3 regions of the Sphingobium sp. AP49 genome follow, and region 2 is predicted to be linked to each of the others. Evidence: riboswitches for the same ligand, from Rfam matches in the RefSeq annotation. Region 2 holds a riboswitch; each other region holds the start of a gene.
What was found. A riboswitch is a leader RNA that binds a small molecule or an ion and turns the genes downstream of it on or off. The one in region 2 is predicted to bind cobalamin.
Positions count from the first base shown of each region.

Region 1: linked by a shared signal. The riboswitch ahead of PMI04_RS05365 (TonB-dependent receptor) and the one ahead of PMI04_RS11850 (cobalamin biosynthesis protein CobG) in region 2 are both predicted to bind cobalamin.
Region 3: linked by a shared signal. The riboswitch ahead of PMI04_RS02555 (TonB-dependent receptor) and the one ahead of PMI04_RS11850 (cobalamin biosynthesis protein CobG) in region 2 are both predicted to bind cobalamin.

Region 1 is NZ_CP124576.1:1,106,200-1,113,093, forward strand. It holds gene PMI04_RS05350 (energy transducer TonB) at 1-220, opposite strand, end outside; gene PMI04_RS05355 (hypothetical protein) at 220-387, opposite strand; gene PMI04_RS05360 (threonine/serine dehydratase) at 459-1,448, opposite strand; cobalamin riboswitch at 1,588-1,827, shown strand; gene PMI04_RS05365 (TonB-dependent receptor) at 1,996-3,840, shown strand; gene PMI04_RS05370 (iron ABC transporter permease) at 3,827-4,831, shown strand; gene PMI04_RS05375 (ABC transporter ATP-binding protein) at 4,825-5,598, shown strand; gene PMI04_RS05380 (penicillin-binding protein activator) at 5,635-6,795, opposite strand; gene rsmI (16S rRNA (cytidine(1402)-2'-O)-methyltransferase) at 6,852-6,894, shown strand, end outside.
Region 2 is NZ_CP124576.1:2,454,927-2,461,820, reverse strand. It holds gene cobI (precorrin-2 C(20)-methyltransferase) at 1-684, opposite strand, end outside; gene PMI04_RS11855 (precorrin-8X methylmutase) at 681-1,310, opposite strand; gene PMI04_RS11850 (cobalamin biosynthesis protein CobG) at 1,310-2,431, opposite strand; cobalamin riboswitch at 2,645-2,869, opposite strand; gene PMI04_RS11845 (hypothetical protein) at 3,698-3,910, opposite strand; gene PMI04_RS11840 (M20/M25/M40 family metallo-hydrolase) at 4,069-5,442, opposite strand; gene ettA (energy-dependent translational throttle protein EttA) at 5,544-6,894, shown strand, end outside.
Region 3 is NZ_CP124576.1:528,181-535,074, forward strand. It holds gene cobN (cobaltochelatase subunit CobN) at 1-399, shown strand, start outside; gene cobO (cob(I)yrinic acid a,c-diamide adenosyltransferase) at 402-1,007, shown strand; gene bluB (5,6-dimethylbenzimidazole synthase) at 1,007-1,642, shown strand; gene PMI04_RS02550 (ABC transporter substrate-binding protein) at 1,629-2,489, opposite strand; cobalamin riboswitch at 2,557-2,750, shown strand; gene PMI04_RS02555 (TonB-dependent receptor) at 2,892-4,847, shown strand; gene PMI04_RS02560 (DUF1636 domain-containing protein) at 4,847-5,254, shown strand; gene cobT (nicotinate-nucleotide--dimethylbenzimidazole phosphoribosyltransferase) at 5,251-6,264, shown strand; gene PMI04_RS02570 (histidine phosphatase family protein) at 6,261-6,830, shown strand; gene PMI04_RS02575 (adenosylcobinamide-GDP ribazoletransferase) at 6,827-6,894, shown strand, end outside.

The DNA of each region.
Region 1 (6,894 bases), 1.3 Mb from region 2:
ATTCGATGTCGGATTGCGGCAATCGGTTGAGCGCTCCGGCAGGAATCTTTGCTGGTTGTTGCCCAGGGAGCGTCCAATTGATGGCGCCGGACCATATATTATAGGTCGAATTGCCTTGCTCGTCTGTCGCGGCTTTGAACTTGGCGCGGCGAACGAGCACGACGCAGGTCTGGGCATCGAGATCCGCAGAGCCACTTGTCCGTGTAACGCCGCACTGCATTACGCTGCCATCGGGGCAATCAGAATTTGATAGCCGACCATGCCCTCTTCATGGCGCGCCTGGGCGCCCGGTGGGTAATCCAGGTCCGACATCCAATTGCCGGGATTATTAGCCGGCGCCGCATTGGCGATCGCGCTCGCCAGGATCAGTCCTATCACGACGCTCATTCTTCCCCCTCGACCTCCAAATGGCCAGTCGCAACCCTAGCGCAAAGGGATGCGCGATCAAGGACCTGCGGTCAGGCGCTTCCGTCGATGATCGCGGCATAATCTTGCGGATCGACATTGGCGCCGGAGATGACGAGGGCGGTGGCGCCGTCGGTCGGCGGGGCGAGGCCGGCGAGCATGGCGGCGAGCGCCACCGCGCCGCCCGGTTCGACCACCAGCTTGAGGGTGGTGAAGGCGAAGCGCATCGCGTCGCGCACCTGATCGTCGCTGACGACCAGGCCACCGGCGAGCAGGGCGTGGTTGATCGGGAAGGTCAGCGCGCCGGGGCTGGGCGCGAGCAGCGCGTCGCAGATGCTGCGCGCGTCGGGCGAGACGGTTTCGCGCACGCCGCTGGCGAGCGAGCGGGCGGTGTCGTCGAAGCCGGCGGGTTCGACCGCATAGACGCTGATGTCCGGGCGGGCGGCCTTGACCGCCGTCGCCGTACCCGCGACCAGCCCGCCGCCACCGCAGCAGACGAGAATCTGGCTGAGGTCGGCGCCGGCGGCCTGCGCCTGCTCCAATATTTCGAGTCCGATCGTGCCCTGGCCGGCGATGATGAAGGGATCGTCGAAGGAGGGAACCAGCGTCGCGCCGCGTTCGGTGGCGAGGGCGGTGGCGATGGCCTCGCGGCTCTGGGTGAAGCGGTCATAGGGGACGACATCGGCGCCGAGCGCGCGGGTGTTGGCGGTCTTGATCGCGGGGGCGTCGGCCGGCATCACGATCGTTGCCGGGATGCCGAGCAGCCGTGCGGCGAAGGCGACGCCCTGGGCATGATTGCCCGAGGACCAGGCGACCACGCCCGCCGCCCGCTCGGCCGGGTTCAGGCGGGCGAGGCGGTTATAGGCGCCGCGGAACTTGAACGATCCGCTATGCTGGGCGCCCTCGAACTTCACCAGCACCCGCCGGCCGCAGCGATCGTTGAGCGCGGCATTCTCGATCAGCGGGGTGCGGACCGCCGCCGGCGCGATCAGCCGCGCGGCATCGGCGACGTCGGCGGCAGTGATGGCAAGCGAATCGGTCATGTCGGCTCCTTCGGTAAGTGGCCCCTGCATAGCCGGCAGTCGGCATCGCGCAACGATCCGCCGGGGCGATCCTGGCCCGCTTGGCAGGGCTTTCGCTTTGGCCTATGGCGGCGGCGCGCCGGGGTGGTCAAACGCCCCGGACGCGCATGATCGCGCCGGTGCCCGACAGGGCTGAAAACGGGAATGCGGTGCGGGGGGCGCAGGCCTTCCAAATCCGCGGCTGTCCCTGCAACTGTAAGCGGTGAGCGCGATGCGCAGGGTCCGGCGCCTTCCCAGGGGAGGCGCGGACCGGCCACTGGATCGATAGGGTCCGGGAAGGCTGGCGCATCGTTGCCCTGACCCGCGAGCCAGGAGACCTGCCGGCGTCTGGTCGCTCTTGCCCTGGCCCAGGGGATGGCCATGGCGCGGTGTTTCCGTCGAGCGACGCCCATGGCGGCCGGGGCCGCATCGGTGCGTGGGGCGGGGCGCTGGCGTCTTCCCGATCCATGCAGCGACCGTGTGTGCGGACGCCCCGGTTCCAAATCGACGGACGCCGGGGGACGATAAAATGAAGATGTTGGGGATTTCGCTGATCGCGCTGCTGGCCGCTACGCCGGCACTGGCCCAGGATGATGACATCGTCGTCACCGCTTCGGGCATTGCGCAGCCGCGTGACGAGGTCGGCCAGGCGATCACGGTGATCGATGCCGACACGATCAGGACGCGCCAGGCGGTCGATGTCGTCGACCTGCTCGCCACCACGCCGGGCGTCCGCTTCAGCCGCAATGGCTCGACCGGCGGCGTCGCCGGCGTATCACTGCGCGGCGCGGAGACGACCCAGACGCTGGTGCTGATCGACGGGGTCAAGGTCAACGACCCGAGCGGCATCGGCGACGGCTATGATTTCGGCCATCTGCTGACCGGCAATATCCGCCGGATCGAAGTGCTGCGCGGGTCCAACTCGGTGGTCTATGGCAGCCAGGCGATCGGCGGCGTGGTCAATGTGATGACCGGCGCGCCGAGCGAGGGTTTCGCGGCCAATGCCTCGGCCGATTATGGCTATAGCGACACGCTGAACGCCAAGGCCGATGTGTCGGGCACGCGCGGCGCGGTGTCGGGCGGCGTGGGCGTCGCCTATTTCAACACCGACGGCATTTCGTCCGCTTCGCGCGACTTTGGCGCGAGCGAGCGCGACGGCTATGAGAATATCGCCACCAACGCCAAGCTGAAGATCGCCTTCACCGACACGCTCAGCCTCGACCTGCGCGGCTATTATATCCATGCCGATCTCGACTATGACAGCTTCTTTGGCGCACCGGCCGACAGCGCCGACATCAGCAAGCTCGACCAATATGTCGGCTATGCCGGGATCAACCTGGCGCTGTTCGATGGCAAGCTGACCAACCGTGCGGCGGTCACCTGGCTGCGCAACGACCGCGACTATTATTTCGTGCGCGGCACCGACCCGGACTATGGCTATTCGGGCACCAACCTGCGCTTCGAATATGAGGGCGTCTATGCCCCGGTCGATCAGGCCAAACTGATCTTCGGCTATGAGCATGAGCGGCCGGACTATGATTATTTCGGCTTTGGCAGCATCGATAGCGCGAGGGCGAATATCGACAGCGTCTATGCGCTGGCGGTGGTGAAGCCGCTTACCGGCCTCGCCGTCACCGGCGGGCTGCGCCATGACGATCATAGCCAGTTCGGCGGTGCGACCACCTTTGGTGCCAACGCCAATTACACGCCGAACGCGGGCGCGACCAATATCCGCCTCTCCTATGGCGAGGGGTTCAAGGCGCCGTCGCTCTATCAGCTTTACGATACCTATAGCGGCAACAGCGCGCTGCGGCCGGAACGGTCGAAAAGCTATGATATCGGCTTCGACCAGAGCCTGGACGGGGACAAGGCGGTGCTGTCGCTGACCGCCTTCCAGCGCGATACCAGCAACCAGATCAATTATGATTATGCGACCTACACCTACGGCAATCTCGATCGGACCCGGGCCAAGGGCGTGGAAGCGACCGTGACGCTGAAGCCGGTCGAGGCGCTGACGGTGGCGGCAAGCTACTCCTATGTCGATGCGCGCGACCGGTCGGGCGGGGTGAATGATGGCAATCGCCTGCCACGCCGGGCCGCCAATGCGGTCAGCGTTTCGGCCGACTATCTCTGGTCCTTCGGCCTGTCGACCGGCGCGACCCTGACCATGGTCGGCGACAGCTATGACGACACGGCCAACACCCGCCGGCTCGACGGCTATGGCCTGGCCGGGCTGCGCGCGTCCTTCCCGGTGGGCGAGCATCTGGAAGTCTATGGCCGGATCGACAATCTGTTCGATGCGGATTACGCCACCGCCTATGGCTATGGCACCTATGGCCGATCGGCCTATGGCGGCGTGCGTGTCCGCTTCTAAGGGGCGGCGGCATCCTTTGTTGCTGCCGGGGCTGATTGCCCTGCTGCTGGTCGCGGGAATCGCGTCGGTCGCGCTGGGATCGGTGACGATCGCGCCGGCGCGCATCCTGGCGGTGCTGGCGGGCGGCGGCGACATGGTAGCGCGCGCGATCATCATCGACCTGCGCCTGCCGCGCATGGCGATCGGCCTGCTGGTCGGCGCCATGCTGGGCCTGTCGGGCGCGGCGCTGCAGGGCTATCTGCGCAATCCGCTGGCCGAGCCCGCCGTGCTGGGCGTGTCCAATGCGGCGGCGCTGGGGGCGGTGATCGCGCTCTATTTCGGCCTGTCCGAACTCCATCCGATGGCGTTGCCGCTGCTGGCGATCATCACCGCACTGGCGGCGATCGGTGCGCTGTTCCTGCTCGCCGGGCCGTCGGAAAGCCCGCTGACGCTGATCCTGGCCGGCATTGCCGTCGCGACGCTGGCGGGGGCGGGGATCAGCCTGGCGCTCAACCTGTCGCCCAATCCCTTTGCCGCGATGGAGATCATGAGCTGGCTGATGGGGAGCCTGGAAAATCGCAGCATCGACCATCTGCTGCTGGCGCTGCCCTGCGTCGCGGTTGGCACGGCGCTGCTGCTTTATGACGGGCGCGCGCTCGACGCGCTTACCCTGGGCGAGGATGGCGCGCGGGCACTGGGCGTCGACCTGTCGCGGGCGCGGCTGCGGCTGATGGCGGGCGTCGCGATCGGCGTCGGCGGCGCGGTGGCGGTGACCGGATCGATCGGTTTCGTCGGCCTGATCGTGCCGCATCTGGTGCGGCCTTTGACCGATCGGTCGCCTTCCGCGCTGCTGCTGCCGTCGATGCTGGGCGGCGCGGTGCTGCTGACCCTGGCCGATATCGGCGTGCGCATCATCCCGACCAGCAGCGAATTGAAGCTGGGCGTGGTGACGGCGATCCTGGGGGTGCCGGTCTTCCTCATTCACCTGATGCGGGAGCGGCGGCTATGGTGACCCTGTCGACCGAGCAACTGGACGTCCGGCTGGGCCGCCATCTGGCGGTGCGCGGCGTTGATCTGACCATGGCGCCGGGTCAGTTGATCGGCGTGATCGGCCCCAATGGCGCGGGCAAGTCGACCTTGGTGCGGGCGCTGCTGGGGCTGGTGAAGCCGGCCGCCGGACGCGCGCTGCTGGACGGCACGCCGGTCGAGCGTCTGTCGCGCCAAGCGGTGGCGCGGTCCATCGCCTATCTGCCGCAGGGCCAGACCTTGCATTGGCCCCTGGCGGTCGAGCGGCTGGTGGCGCTGGGGCGGTTGCCGCATCTGGGGCCGCTGTCGCGCCTGACCGCCGACGATGAGGCGGCGATCGAGGATGCGATGGTCCGCGCCGATGTCACCGGCTTCAAGGGCCGGATCGCGACCGAGCTGTCGGGTGGCGAGCGGGCGCGGGTGCTGCTGGCGCGGGCGCTGGCGGTGGGCGCGCCGGCGCTGATCGCCGACGAGCCGCTGGCCGCGCTCGACCCCGGCCACCAGATCGACGTGATGGCATTGCTGCGGGCGCAGGCGCAGGGCGGGGCGCTGGTCGTCACCGTGCTGCACGATCTGGCCATGGCGGCGCGCTATTGCGACCGGCTGCTGCTGATGGATGGCGGCGCGCTGGTGGCGGACGGGGCGCCGATGGTGGTGCTGACGCCGGAGCGGCTGGCTTCCGTCTATGGCGTTACCGCGCGGATCGACGTCAACGATGGCCTGCCGCTGATCGTGCCGACGGCGCGGGTCTGATCTATAACGAAAAGGGGGCCTTTCGGCCCCCTTTGCTTAGTTGCCGAAGCCGCGCGGGGCGGGATCGACCACGCTGATCGTGCCGGCGCCGACCTCGCTCACTTCCAGTGCGCGTTCGGCGATGCCGTTGCGGTTGAAGCGGAAGGCGCCGTCGATACCGGCAAAGCCGCCCGCATCGCGCAGCCGCGCGGTCGGGAAGGGCGCGCCCGGCTTCCAGTCCTGGGCGATCCGCACCGTCAGCAGCACCGCATCATAGCCCATCGAGGACAGGCGGAAGGGCGCGCTGCCGTAACGGGCGCGATATTTGGTCGCGAGCTGGCGATAGAGGCCATCCGACACGCTGGCATACCAGGCGCCGCGCAGCACGGGGCTGGCGGCCAGCGATTCCTCGGCATTCCAGATTTCGGTGCCGAGCAGGCGGGCATTGGCGCCGCCATTCTTGCGCACGATCGGCGCGACCTGCAGCGCGACCCGGCCGCTGTCGGCGATCAGCAGCGCGTCATAGCTGGACGAAGCCTGCAATTTCTTGACCGCAGCGGTGATCGAGGCGGGGGTGCGATCGAAGGTCTGCATCGACACGACCGTGCCGCCGGCCTGTTCGACCGCGCGCAGCAGCGCATTGCCGGCGCGCTCGCCATAGGTGCCGCGCGGCACCAGTGCGCCGAAATTGGACAGGCCCTTTTCACGGGCGAAGCCGATCACGCGCTCGATCGACTGGTTGGGGGTATAGCCCATCAGGAAGATGTTGCTGCCCGCGACGCTGGTGTCGTTGGAAAAGCTGATGACCGGCACATTGGCCTTGGCCGCGATCGGGCCGACGATGCGGGCGTCATCCGCCAGCAATGGCCCCAGGATCAGGCGGTTGCCGTCGGCCAGCGCCCGGTTGGCGGCGGCCGCCGCGCCGGTGGCGGTGTCATAGGTGGTGATGCGGACCTTGTCGGTCTTGATGTCCATCAGCGCAAGCGTGGTGGCGTTGGCGATCGACTGGCCCACGCCCGCATTGGGGCCGGACGTCGGCACCAGCAGCGCGACGCGGTGGCGCGCAGTGTCGGTCGGCAGGCCCTGGGTCACGTCCGGGCCGGTGGGCTGGGCGGGGCCGGTGGGCTGAACGGGGCCTGGCCCCTTGGGCACGATCGACTGACAGGCGGCCAGCATGATGGTGCTGGCAACGAACAGCAATCGCGCGCTGCGCTTCATCGCCGCGAACATGTTCGCTTGCCGGGGGGCATCCGTCTCTGTCATCTGGGATCCTTATGGAAACTATATTGGCATCCGGGCTTGAGCCCGGGCTTTACA
Region 2 (6,894 bases):
CGTCTGTGCGTCGACCAGTCGGGTTGCGCGCTGCTCCGGCATCGCCGCATGTTCGACCAGCCATGCCTGTTCCTCCCGACCAGCCGCCCGGATCGCGCGGCGCAGCTTGGGGAGATTGCGGCCGATCTTCATCACCACCAGAGCATCGGTCTGCCGGATATGCCGGACCAAATCCTCCTCCGGCAGGGTCGCCATGACGACAGTGAGCACGTCGTCGCCCCAGCATATGGGCAGGCTGGTCGCGTTCCAGGCACCGGCCATGCCGGTGATGCCCGGTACGACGGATACGGGGACGCGCCCGGACAGTCGACTGTGCAGATGCATGAAGGACCCATAGAAGAACGGATCGCCCTCGCACAAAACCACGACATCCTCGCCGCTGCCGGCGGCAACCATCAGTCGCTCGGTACACTCGGTGTAGAAGCTCGAAAGCATGGCATTATAGCGCGGGTCGGAAACGGGAATCTCCGTTGTCACCGGATATTCCATTGCAATCTCGACGGCGTCCGCCCGCAACATTCCCGCCGCGATGCGGCGTGCCTGACCGGGGCGTCCCTTCTTGCGAAAAAAGGCGATATGCCGAGCGCCCCTGACCAGCCGGTCGGCCCGTACGCTCAACAGGTCCGGCGCCCCGGGGCCAAGGCCGACGCCGTGGATCGTGCCCAATCGCTCCATATCGCTCATTCGACGCGGCTCGCCAGCGCATTGATGGCCGCCACGGTGATGGCACTGCCACCGAGCCGCCCTTCCACGATACAACAGGGGGCCGGCATGGCCTGCCAGAGCGCCGCCTTGGATTCCGCTGCGCCGACGAACCCCACCGGACAGCCGATGATGGCGGCGGGGCGTGGGCAATCCGGTTCTTCCAGCATGGTGAGCAGGTGGAACAACGCGGTCGGCGCATTGCCGATGGCGACCAGCGCCCCGCCGAGATGGGAACGCCACTGCTCCAGCGCGGCGGCGGAGCGCGTGTTGCCCATATGCCGGGCAAGGTCGGGCACCGCGTCATCATGCAGCGTGCAGATGACCGGATTGTCCGCCGGCAGGCGTGCACGGGTAATGCCTTCCGACACCATGCGCGCGTCGCACAGGATAGGGGCACCGGCCGTCAGCGCCGTGCGGGCAGCGATTGCAAAGCCGGGTGAGAAGCGGATATGCGGCGCCAGTCCGACCATGCCGCTGGCATGGATCATGCGCACCGCGACAGGTTCTTCTTCGGGGCTGAAACCGGCCAGATCGGCTTCGGCGCGGATGATGGCGAAGGACCGTTGGTAAATGGCGGGGCCATCCTTTTCATAATCATATGGCATCAGCAGGCTCCAAAATGGCTGAGCAACCGATTGCGATCGAGGCCGGTGTGCAGCGGGGCCGTGCCTGTCGTGGCATTGAGCGCGAGGTCATAGGCTCCGTTGCGCCCGGTCAGCATCACATCGGCCCGCGCCGAGCGGGCACAGCCCTTCGGACAGCCCGATACATGCAGGCTTCCGGCCACCTTCGCCGCTAGGCGCATTGCTATCTGGCGGGTTTCCACGCTTGCCTGCCCGCAGGCGGGCATTCCGGGACAGGCATCGACACGCCGTAATGGCGCGGCCGGATCGGTCGTCAGGTCGGCATGGCGGAGGATCTGGCTGTCGCCCTCAACCACCAGGGTCCGCCACGGCGTTACACGGACTGCGCTCGTCCCCTGCATATCTGCAAGCTGGAGCAAGGTGGCCGCCTTCATGCGGCCGAAGGCGACGCCATAGGCGACGCCCATGTCGAGCGGGCCGGGCAACAGCATCGGCAGTGCCGGGGCAGGGTGGTCCGTTCCGCTGGCCCATTGGGGCAGTGGGGCTGGATGGCGTGCCATGCGCCCACTGCGCGCGCCGCCGCTCTCCACGAACCAGCGCGCGATCGCGATCAGCCCATCCGCCGCCGTCTCTCGTTCGACCCGGATGCCGGTGGCATGCCCGTCCGCACGCAGGATGAGATGCCCATCGCGGCTTCGCTCGACGCGAAAATCCCCCGGTTCCTCTGCAAGCAACCGTCCGGCACCGGCATCGATCACGAACCCGACCTTGCCGGGTAGACCGGGAAGGTCATTCAACCGGCCCATGATGTCGGTGGCGATCCGATGGCTGTCGTCGTCTGTCCGCCAGCAGGGGGTTACCAGGATATTGCGTTGCCCTTCCCGCACGGGACATGCGTCCACCAGGTCATGCGCAAGGAGGTCGTCGAGCAGGACACGCCAATGCTGGGCCGCGACCCCTCGTATCTGCACATTGGCGCGCCGGGTGAGGTCGATCAAACCATTGCCATAGGTCATCGCGACCTTGCCCAGCACAGCCATGGCCTCCGGCGTCAGGCGAGCGTGACGCGGCTTTACCCGCATCAGCAAGCCATCGCCCGCCATCATCGGACGCCAGGCGTCGGGGCACCAGCCCCTGGCCATGCCGGCATTTCTGTTCGGGTCGTCCGGACCCATGAGGCAATCCCCCGCGCGCTGCGGCAACGATGGCGGGGCTTGCCGGGCATAGCCGGTCGACGCGGGCGCGGCGGGCCTGCGCGTCAGAAGCCCGTCACTACGCGAACGTGCAGCCCCAGCCACACGGTTTCGTCGCCCAGACGGAGATTACCGTGCCAAGACCATTCCCTGGGTCAGGGCAAGAGCGAACAGCGCACCGGCCGGTCTCCTGGCTCACGGGTCGTCGCTTGATGCACGCCTTCCCGGATCGGCAATCGGCCTGTCCAGTGGCTGCCCTGGATGACAGGGCCTGCGCATCGCACTATCCGCTTACAGTTGCAGGGACAGCTGCGGATTTGGGAAGATATTCCCGCACCGCATTCCCGATTATGCTTCTTGCGAAGCACCGGTACGATCATGATGCACCGCGGATCGCCCCGCGGCACGCCGCCTCTCTATGCCACGCGCTGACATAAGCCAAGGCCGGATCGTTTGCCGATCATCCAGAAGCGGCCAGCCGACGGGGCAGGCGTCGCGATATTGCGGCGGCGATGCGCGTTACGACATGTGCGCCATCGATACGGGGGGGGGCATCGGTACCGGGGCCGCATCCAAGGGAGATGATGATGGCCGATCAACTATGCCGCCAACCGCATTTGGGCGCGATCCTGGAAGGGGCGGGCGGCGGCGATTGGTCGCAATCCCGGCCATATCCAGGCCCTCGCCGGACTGAGGCCGGCCATCGCGGACACGGACGCCACAGCGCCACCCTCATCCAGCCGACCGCCGTCGCCGCCGAATGAGCGACGCCGCGTCGATCAAGGCAGCAGAGCCGGCTGCTGGTCGGGGGCCTCGATCATATCTGGACCCGTCCGGAACAACCCGCCCAGGTGGAGATCGCGGCATGGACGGTCCAATATTGGCCCCAGAATTTGGCGTCGAACAGGGCTTGGCTGGTGTCGATGTCACCGTCCCGGAAAGCACCCGTGCGGTATCATGTCGCGATCGCTCTCCCCAAATGTGACACCCTGTGGGAAATGCGTGCGCGTAACGATGGAACGCCCAACCGGTAGAGCATATGAGCGATGCGATGATGGAGAACGGCGGTCAGCGCGCCAATCGCGTTCGATTCGCCAGACTGCGCCGCCAATCCATGTCAGCAGCCCGAACGATCGCGCTGTCCCGCTCTTCTTGGGACAAATAAAAAGGGCGAGCCGTCAGGCCCGCCCTTTCGAAATCTCGCCGAGGCGAAGATTACTTCGCGTTCGCAGCGTTCTCGGCAACGTTCGCGGCGTTAGCAGCTTCGTTGGCGGCGTTAGCAGCGTTGTCAGCGGCGTTAGCAGCGTTCTCGACAACGTTTTCGACGACGGCGTTCGAAGCGTTCGCGGTCTCGTTGGCCGGCTTCTCACCGCAAGCGGCGAGGGCCATCAGACTGGCCGAAGCGAAAACAACAGCGATCTTCTTCATTGTGTACGGCTCCCATAGCATTATGCCGCGTCTGGCACGTTACAAATGTGACCCTACGCGAGCGACCCGCATTAACGTGTGCGTTGCACAAATCAATGCTTTTCTAACGTCGGTGAAGCGGCAGAATCACGCGACGGGGCGTTGTCTACTATAAAAGTTCAGTTAATGCCCAATGTTTCTGCCGCATTTGCAGCAATGTTCAGCGTGACAGCCCAGGCCGCCACATTCTGTCGCAACTGGGTCAGATCCACCTTGTCCAGCGTGTCGTCCGGCGTGTGATGGATGTCGAAATAGCGGGCGCCGTCCTGTTGCAGGTCGATCACCGGCACGCCGGCATCCACCAGCGGTTCGATGTCCGATCCCCCATGCGCTTTGTCCCGGCTCGGCACGATGCCCAGCGGCGCCAGGCCCTGCGCGATCCGGCCCGACAGGGCCTCATGGCCAGCAGGCAGGGTGAAGTCGACCTTCCACACCTTGTCGGCGCCGAAGTCGGATTCCAGTACCAGTGCATGCGGTTCCTTGCCGTGCGCGGCGAAATAGGCGCGGCCGCCATTGCCGCCCACTTCCTCGGCGCCGGCGAACAGCACGCGGATCGTGCGGCGCGGCGTGCCCGTGTTGGCAACCTGCAGCGCGGCGGCGGCGACGATGCCGCAGCCCGAGGCATCGTCGATCGCGCCGGTGCCCTGGTCCCAGCTGTCGAGATGGCAGGCGACGACGATCACGCCGGCCTTGGGATCGCTACCGGGGATTTCGGCGATGACATTGCCCGACGGTTGCTCCTTGGCGGTCTTGGATACGGCGGTCAGGTGGACCCGCACCGGCTTGCCCCGTGCAACAACGCGGGCCATCTGCTCGGCATCGGGCACGCTGACGGCAACGGCGGGGATCGGCGTCACGCCGTCAGCCCACATCTGCACACCGGTATGGGCGATGCGATGATGATCGGTGCCGATCGACTTGACCAGGATCGCGATCGCGCCCTTCTTGGCGGCGATGCTCGGCCCCTGGCGCCGCGCCGCGCCATAATAGCCATAGCCCGACCCATCCTGGGCGGCGACCATGTCATGGCTGACGAAGACGATCTTGCCCTTCACCGCACTGTCCGGCGCGGCCTGCAGGTCGGCGATGGTCGGGAAATAAGCGATCTCGCCGTCAATGCCCTGTGCCGGGGTGGACCCGCTATTGCCGAGCGCGGCAACCACCAGCTTCTGCGGGAAGGGAGCGATGATCGCCGCCTCGTCATGGACCCGTTCCCACAACGGCATCGTATAGGGTTCGGCGCGGACGTTGGCGAAGCCCAGCGCCTTGAGCTTGGCAACGGCCCAGTCGCGCCCGCGCGCTTCCAGCGGCGTGGCCGCCGGGCGCGGGCCGACTTCGGTCGTCAATCCCTCGGTGATGGACCAGGCGACATCGTCTTTCAGCGCGGCTTCGCGAATCGTCGCGTCGCTGGCCGGGGCGGCCTGGGCGAGGGCGGGGGTGAGGATGCTGCCAAGGAGCAGGGCGGCGAGCTGGCCCGATCGGATTTTCTGCATGGCTGAAGGCTTACTCAGACATACCCCATTTGCCAATGGCTTCCGCCTCCGCTAATTCGGCGCAAATTTTCCTGTTCATACCCTTGGAGCTGCGCGAACCCATGTCCGCCTCATCGCAATATGCCTATGTCATGAAGAGCATGACGAAAACCTTCCCCGGCGCGGCGAAGCCGGTGCTCAACCAGATCAACCTGCAATTTTACCGCGGGTCGAAGATTGGCATCGTCGGTCCGAACGGTGCGGGCAAGTCGACCCTGATGAAGATCATGGCCGGTATCGACACCGATTTCTCGGGTGAAGCCTGGCCGGGCGAGAATATCACCGTGGGTTACCTGCCGCAGGAGCCGCAGCTCGATCCCAACAAGACCGTGCTGGAAAACGTCAAGGACGGCGCGCGCGAGATCGCGGACAAGATGGACCGCTTCAACGAGATCAGCATGATCATGGCCGATCCGCCGGAGGACGTCGATTTCGACGCGCTGATGGAGGAAATGGGCACGCTGCAGGAACAGATCGACGCGGTCGATGGCTGGACCCTCGACAATCAGCTCGAAATCGCGATGGAAGCGCTGCGCTGCCCGCCGTCGGACTGGTCGGTGGAAAGCCTGTCGGGCGGTGAAAAGCGCCGTATCGCGCTGACCCGCCTGCTGATCCAGAAGCCGGACATCCTGCTGCTCGACGAACCGACCAACCATCTGGATGCCGAAAGCGTCACCTGGCTGGAAAACCACCTGAAGGAATATGCCGGGTCGGTGCTGATGATCACCCACGACCGCTATTTCCTCGACAATGTCGTGGGCTGGATCCTGGAGCTCGATCGCGGGAAATATTTCCCCTATGAAGGCAACTACTCCACCTATCTGGAGAAGAAGGCCAAGCGCCTGGAGCAGGAAGACCGCGAGGCGACCGGCCGCCAGAAGGCGATCAACGACGAGCTGGAATGGATCCGTCAGGGCGTCAAGGGCCGCCAGACCAAGTCCAAGGCGCGCATCAAGAAATTCGAGGAACTGGTCGCCAACCAGAATAACCGTACCCCGGGCAAGGCGCAGATCGTCATCCAGGTACCCGAGCGCCTGGGCGGCAAGGTGATCGAGTTCAAGGGCATTTCAAAGGCCTATGGCGACAAGCTGCTGTTCGAGGACCTGTCCTTCCTGCTGCCGCCGGGCGGCATCGTCGGCGTGATCGGCCCGAACGGCGCAGGCAAGTCCACCCTGTTCCGTATCATCACCGGCCAGGAAACGCCCGACACCGGCGAAGTCGATATCGGCTCGACCGTGCGCCTGGGCTATGTCGACCAGAGCCGCGACCATCTCGATCCGACGAAGAATGTCTGGGAAGAAGTGTCGGACGGCCTCGATTATGTAAAGGTCAATGGCCATGACATGTCGACCCGCGCCTATGTCGGTGCCTTCAACTTCAAGGGGCAGGACCAGCAGAAGAATGTCGGCAAGC
Region 3 (6,894 bases), 1.9 Mb from region 2:
AAGCCGCTCAGCTATCATAATGACCATAGCCGCCCGGAACGGCCGGTGATCCGCACGCTGGAGGACGAGATCGGCCGCATCGTCCGCGCCCGCGTCACCAACCCCAAATGGATCGCCGGCGTCATGCGCCATGGCTACAAGGGCGCGTTCGAGATTGCCGCCTCGGTCGACTATCTCTTCGCCTTCGCCGCCACCACCCATGCGGTGCGCGACCATCATTTCGACGCCGTCCACGCCGCCTTCATCGAGGATGAGGCGGTGCGCACCTTCATGGCCGACGCCAATCCCGCCGCCCTGCGCGAGACCGCCGCCCGGCTGGCCGAGGCGCTGGAACGCGGCCTGTGGAAACCCAGATCGAACAGCGCGGGCATGCTGCTCGCCCAGCTCGCAGGAGAGTGACGATGGCCGAACGCACCGACGAACAGCATGCGGAAAAGATGAAGAAGAAGCAGGCCGCCCATGACAAGATCATGGCGACCAAGACCCAGGAAAAGGGCCTGCTGATCGTCCATACCGGCAAGGGCAAGGGCAAGACCACGGCGGCGCTGGGCATGGTCGTCCGCATGATCGGCCATGGCAAGAAGGTCGGCGTGGTCCAGTTCGTCAAGGGCGCGATGACCACCGGCGAGAAGCTCGTGTTCGACGCTTTCCCCGACCAGATCGAGTTCAAGCCGATGGGCGAGGGCTTCACCTGGAACACCCAGGATCGCAGCCGCGACATCGCGCTCGCCCGCGAGGCGTGGGACGAGGTGAAGCGCATGGTCGCCGACCCCGATTATGCCATGGTGCTGGCCGACGAGCTGAATATCGTGCTGCGCTACGACTATCTGCCGCTGGACGAGGTGCTGGCGGTGCTCGACGCCAAGGACGCGATGAAGCATGTCGTCGTCACCGGCCGCAACGCGCCCGAGGCGCTGATCGAGGCGGCCGACCTGGTCACCGAGATGACCATGATAAAGCATCCCTTCCGCAGCGGGGTGAAGGCGCAGGCCGGCATCGAATATTGATGCAGGCGTTCGCCCCCGATTTCTGCGCGACGCTGACCGACCTGCTCACCTGGCGCCGCGACGTGCGCCATTTCCGCAGCGATCCGCTGGACGAAGCGATGGTGCTGGAGCTGCTGACGCTGGCGCAACTGGCGCCGTCTGTCGGCAACAGCCAGCCCTGGCGCTTCGTCCGGGTGAAGACGGCGGCGCTGCGCGCGGCGCTGGCCGGCCATGTCGATGCCGAGCGCGAGCGCGCGACCAGCCAGATCACCGATGCCACCCGGCATGATGCCTATCGCGCGCTGAAGCTGCACGGGCTGCGCGAGGCACCGGAGATTATCGCGGTCTTCTGCGACGATGCGACTACGGCCGGCGCGGGGCTGGGCGCCGCGACCATGCCGCAGACCCACCTCTATTCGGTGGTGCTGGCGATCCACACGCTGTGGCTGGCAGCGCGGGCACGCGGCCTGGCGCTCGGCTGGGTATCGATCCTCGACCCGGCCTTTGTCGCGGGCCTCCTTGAGGTACCGCCCGGCTGGACCTTCGTCGCGCTGCTATGTCTGGGCCATCCCGAAGCCGTCGCCGACACGCCCGAACTGGACCGGCTGGGCTGGCAGGCGCGGCTCGATCCGCTGGCGCAGATCAGCGCGCGCTGACGGCGCGCGACAGGGCTTGTGCCGCCTGCACATAGGCCGGACCACCGCACACCGTCCAGGCCTGCGGCAGGCTGATCCGCGGGATGCTGCGCAGCGCGGGATGGTGCAGCATTTCGGTGCCCTGGTCGCTGATCCGGTCGGTCGCGCTTTCGACGATCAGATAGTCGGGCCGGGCCGCGACCATTTCCTCCAGGCTGATCTGCGCGATCGCCGGCTTGCCCAGATCGGCCGCCAGATTGCGCAGCCCTGCGCGCGTCATGAGGTCGTCGACCAGCGTGCCCGTGCCGGTCATATAGCCGCGCCGCTGATAATAGGCCGCCACCTTGGGCCGGGGTGCGCGGGGCAGGGCGGCGAGGTCCCGGTCCATGCGCGCGATCATCGCCTCCCCGCGATCGGCATGGCCGATCGCCTGCGCCACCGTGCGGATCGACGCAACGATGTCGGCATAGCTGTCCGCGCTTTTCAGGTCGACGGCGGGATAGTGCTGCGCCTTCAATATCGCGATCGCCGGGTTGCGCCGGGCCGGCATGCCGATCACCAGATCGGGATTGACGGCCAATATCTGCTCGGCCGATCCGTCCAAAATCGGCAATCCCTTGGTGGCGCCTGCCACGGCTGACATTTGCTGATCGCCGGCATTGTGGGTCAGGCCGGCAATCTGGTTGCGGTCGGCCAGCGCCACCAGCAACTGATCGGCGCACAGGTTCAGCGAGACGATGCGTTGCGGACGTTTTTCGTCCCTCGGCGCGCCATGCGGTGCGGCTGCCCACAAGCCCGTTCCGACCAGAACCGTCATACCCAGCGCGATCATCGCCTGGGCGGATCCACGAGAAAAGCATCGTTGCATCACGATCCGTCCTTAGCCGGCATGACCGTTCAGGCAAGGGTGATTGACGCTTCTGTCGCGCTCCCGTATCGCGCAACTTGCGACAGGTTCTCCGGCAACGGGGATGAAAAGGGAATGGGGTTCAAGACCCCGGCTGCCCCTGCAACTGTGAGCGGAGAGTCCTCGCACCATATGCCATTGGGATCGCAAGATCCTGAGAAGGCGGCGCGAATTGGCGATGACCCGCAAGCCAGGAGACCTGCCCGTCGCGGTCGTCCTTCGTGCGGACAGGGTGTGTCGGACGAACGGGGGTGAACCCGCGTGACGACAGGTGGACCGCATCGGATGCGGGGACCATGTCGCGCCCTTTCGGGTATCGATATCGTTCCCATGATGTGGCCCTTTGTCTGCTGGGGTCTCCTCGTGTTGAAATATCTGACTTTCTGTTCCTTCCTTCTCTCCACCACCGCCTTTGCCGAAGACGCGCAGCAGGCCCCGCCGCCCGATGCCGCCGCCGATGCCGGGGCATCCTCGATCCTCGTCACGGCGACCCGCCTCGCCACGCCGGTGGATCAGGTACCGGCCTCCGTCACCGTGCTCGACAAGGTCGCGATCGACCGCGCGCAGGATATGGGCGTCACCGAATTGCTGCTGCGCACGCCGGGCGTCAGCATCTCGCGCAATGGCGGCTATGGCACGGCGACCTCGCTGCGCATTCGGGGCGCGGAATCCGACCAGACCGTGGTGGTGATCGATGGCGTCAAGCTCAACGACCCGTCCTCGGCCGGCGGCGGCTATAATTTCGCCAATCTGCTGGTCGGCGATGCCTCGCGCATAGAAGTGTTGCGTGGTCCCCAGTCGACCCTGTGGGGCAGCCAGGCGATCGGCGGTGTCGTCAATGTCGTTACCGCCATGCCCGAAAAGGCGCTGGAAGGCAGTTTCGATATCGAGGCCGGATCGCGCGACACCGTCAGTGCCCGCGCGGCGTTGGGCGGCAAGGCGGGGCCTGTCAGCTGGCGGATCGGCGGCCAGAGCTTCTCCACCGAGGGCATTTCCGCGATCAGCCCGGCCTTTGGCGGCAAGGAGAAGGACGGCTATACCAACCGCAGCGTAACCGGCCGGGTCGAGGTCGCGCTAGCGGACGGGATCAGCGCCGACCTGCGCGGCTATTATTCCGACGGCCATGTCGATTTCGACGCGACCAGCGCGGACAGCCCGGCCTATGGCACCAATCGCGAATTTGTCGGCTATGCCGGCCTGAACGTCGCGCTGCTCGACGGCCGGTTCCGCAACCGTTTCGGCTATGGCTATACCGACACCGATCGCGACAATTATGATCCGCGCAACCAGCGCCGTCAGACCTTCGACGCCGCCGGGCGCAACCAGCGGTTGGAATATCAGGGCAGCTTCGCCATCGCCGACGGCTGGACCGCGCTGTTCGGGGTGGAGAATGAGAATAGCCGCTTCCGCAGCGTGTCACCTTCGGCGTCGCTTTCGGTGCCCATTCCCGACCCGGCCCGCGGCAAGGCAGAGATCACCAGCGTCTATGGCCAGATCAATGCCCAGCCGATTGCCGGCCTGACCCTGACCGGCGGGCTGCGTTACGACGATCATGATCGCTATGGCGGCCGCACCCTCTTTTCGGCCGGCGGGGTGTGGGCGTTGCCGACCAGGACGGTGCTGCGCGCCAGCTATGGTGAGGGCTTCAAGGCGCCGACCCTCTATCAGCTCTATTCCGAATATGGGAACCAGGCGCTCGATCCCGAACGCGCCCATGGCTGGGAAGCAGGTGCGGAGCAGCGCTTCTTTGGCGAAACATTGCGGCTGGGCGCGACCTGGTTCGACCGGACCACGACCGACCAGATCATCTACAACAGCTGTTCGTCGAGTTCGACCGATCCGCTCTGCTTCACGCCGGGCACCACGACGCGGCGCTTTGGCTATTATCTCAATGTGTCGCGCGCGAAGGCGCATGGCATAGAGGCGCAGGCGGCGATCGAGCCGGTCAAGGGGCTGGTGATCGACGGCAATTACAGCTGGACCGTGGCGGAGGACCGTTCGGACGGCACCGCCAATGACGGCAACTGGCTGCCACGCCGGCCGCGCAACAGCGCCAATGGCTCGATCAGCTATGCCTGGCCCTTCGGCCTCACCACCGGGGCGGCAGTTCGCTGGTCGGGGCACAGCTATGACAATGCGGCCAACACCATCCGGCTGGACGATTATACGCTGGTCGACCTGCGCGCCGAATATGCGCTGACCCCGGCGCTGCGCCTTTTCACCCGGGTCGAAAATCTCTTCGACGAGGAGTATATGACGGCCTATCGCTACGGCACGCTCGGCCGCAGCATCTATGCCGGTTTCCGGGGGCGCTTTTGATGTTGCGCCCTGTTGAACCCGGCCCGGCCATCGTCGCCTGCAGCACCTGCCGCCATTCGGCCGATGCACGAGAGGATGGCGAGGGCGTGCGCGGTGGTGCGCGACTGGCACAGGCGCTGCGCAGCGTGCAGGCCTCCGACCCGCGCTATGCCGCCGTCGCGGTGCAGGACATGCCCTGCCTGTTCGCCTGCCAGGATCATTGCACCGTCCATCTGCGCGCGCCCGGCAAGGTCGGCTATGTCCTGGGGCGCTTCGCCCCGGAGGAAGAGGCGGCGCGCGCGATCCTTGATTATGCCGTCGCCTATGCCGCCAGCGAGCATGGCCGCGTCGCCTTTCGGGAATGGCCCGAAGGGGTGAAGGGCCATTTCATCACCCGTACCCCACCGGAAGGATTTGTCGTCGAATGACCTTCGCCTCGATCGCCGATTTTGAAACGGCCCTTGCCAGCCTGCCTCCAGCCGAGGCGCTGGCCAGCGCGGCTGCACGGGCGCGGCAGGCGAACTTGACCAAGCCGCTCGGTGCGCTCGGCCGGCTGGAGGATATCGCCGTCTTCATGGCAAGCTGGCAGGGGCGCTGCATGCCCCGGCTGGAACGGGGGCGAGCGGCGATCTTTGCCGGCAATCATGGTTTCACCATCCATGGCGTCAGCGCCTATCCCGCCGCCGTGACCGCGCAGATGGTGGCCAATTTCGCGGCCGGCGGTGCGGCGATCAATGCGTTGTCCCAGGTCGCGGGCCTGGAACTGGTCGTGCGGCCGATCGATCTTGACAGCCCGACGGCCGATTTCACCGCCGCCCCGGCGATGACCGAGGCGGAATGCCTCGCCGCGCTGTCGATCGGCGCGGAGGCGGCCGAGGAGGATCTGGACCTGCTGGTTGTTGGCGAAATGGGAATCGGCAATTCGACCGCCGCTGCGGCGCTGAGCGCACGCTGTTTCGGCGGCGATGTGCGCGACTGGGTGGGGCCGGGCACCGGTGTGGATGGCGCGGGGGTCGCTCGCAAGATCGCGACGATCGAGCGGGCGATCGCCTTTCATGCTGATGCGCCCGAGGGGGCTTTTGAAGTGCTGCGCCGGCTGGGCGGGCGCGAGCTGGCGGCGATTGCCGGCGCGGTGCTGCGCGCGCGCCAGCTCGGCGTGCCAGTGCTGCTCGACGGGTTCATCAGCTGTGCGGCGATAGCGCCCCTGGCGGCGCAAAGGCCGGGCATCGCGGATCATTGCCTGGCCGGCCATTGCTCGACCGAACCGGGGCATGCGTTGCTGCTCGATCGGCTGGGGCTCGACCCGTTGCTGCGCCTAGACATGCGATTGGGCGAAGGGAGCGGCGCGGCCGTCGCGGCCAATATCGTCCGCGCGGCGGTGGCGGCGCATGCCGGCATGGCGACCTTTGCCGAAGCGGCGGTGTCCACCGCGACATGATGGGCATGCCGCTCCATCTGCTGCGGCATGGCGCACCCGAAACGCCCGGCCTGTTGCTGGGGCGGACCGACAGCGCGCCGACCCGGGCGGGTATCGACGCCTGTCTGGCGCAGGTGGTGGGACTGGAGTTCGAGATGATCGTGACGTCCGACCTGCAGCGGGCGCGCCAGGCGGCGACCGCGATCGGGCAGCGGGCCGGGCTGCCGGTATGGGTCGATCCGCGTTGGCGCGAGCTGGACTTCGGCATCTGGGACGGCCTGGCCCCGGCCGATGTCGATGCCGAAGCGCTGGCGCGTTTCTGGCAGGATCCGGACGGTTTTGCGCCGCCGGGCAGCGAGGGCTGGACGGCGCTGCTGGGGCGGATTGCCGATGCTGTCGAGGATCTGCCGCGCGTGCCCACTTTGGTGCTGACCCATGGCGGGGCGATGCGGGCGGCGCTGGCGCATCTGTGCGGGTTCAGCGTGCAGCAGAGCTGGAGCTTCGGCTTGCCCTATGCCGCGCTGCTGTCGCTGGAGCGCTGGACCGGGGAACCGTCATTTGCCCGCATCACCGGGCTGCGCCCATGAAGGGACTGATCCTTGCCATCCAGTTCCTCACCCGCCTGCCGATGCCAAAAGTGACAGCGAACGA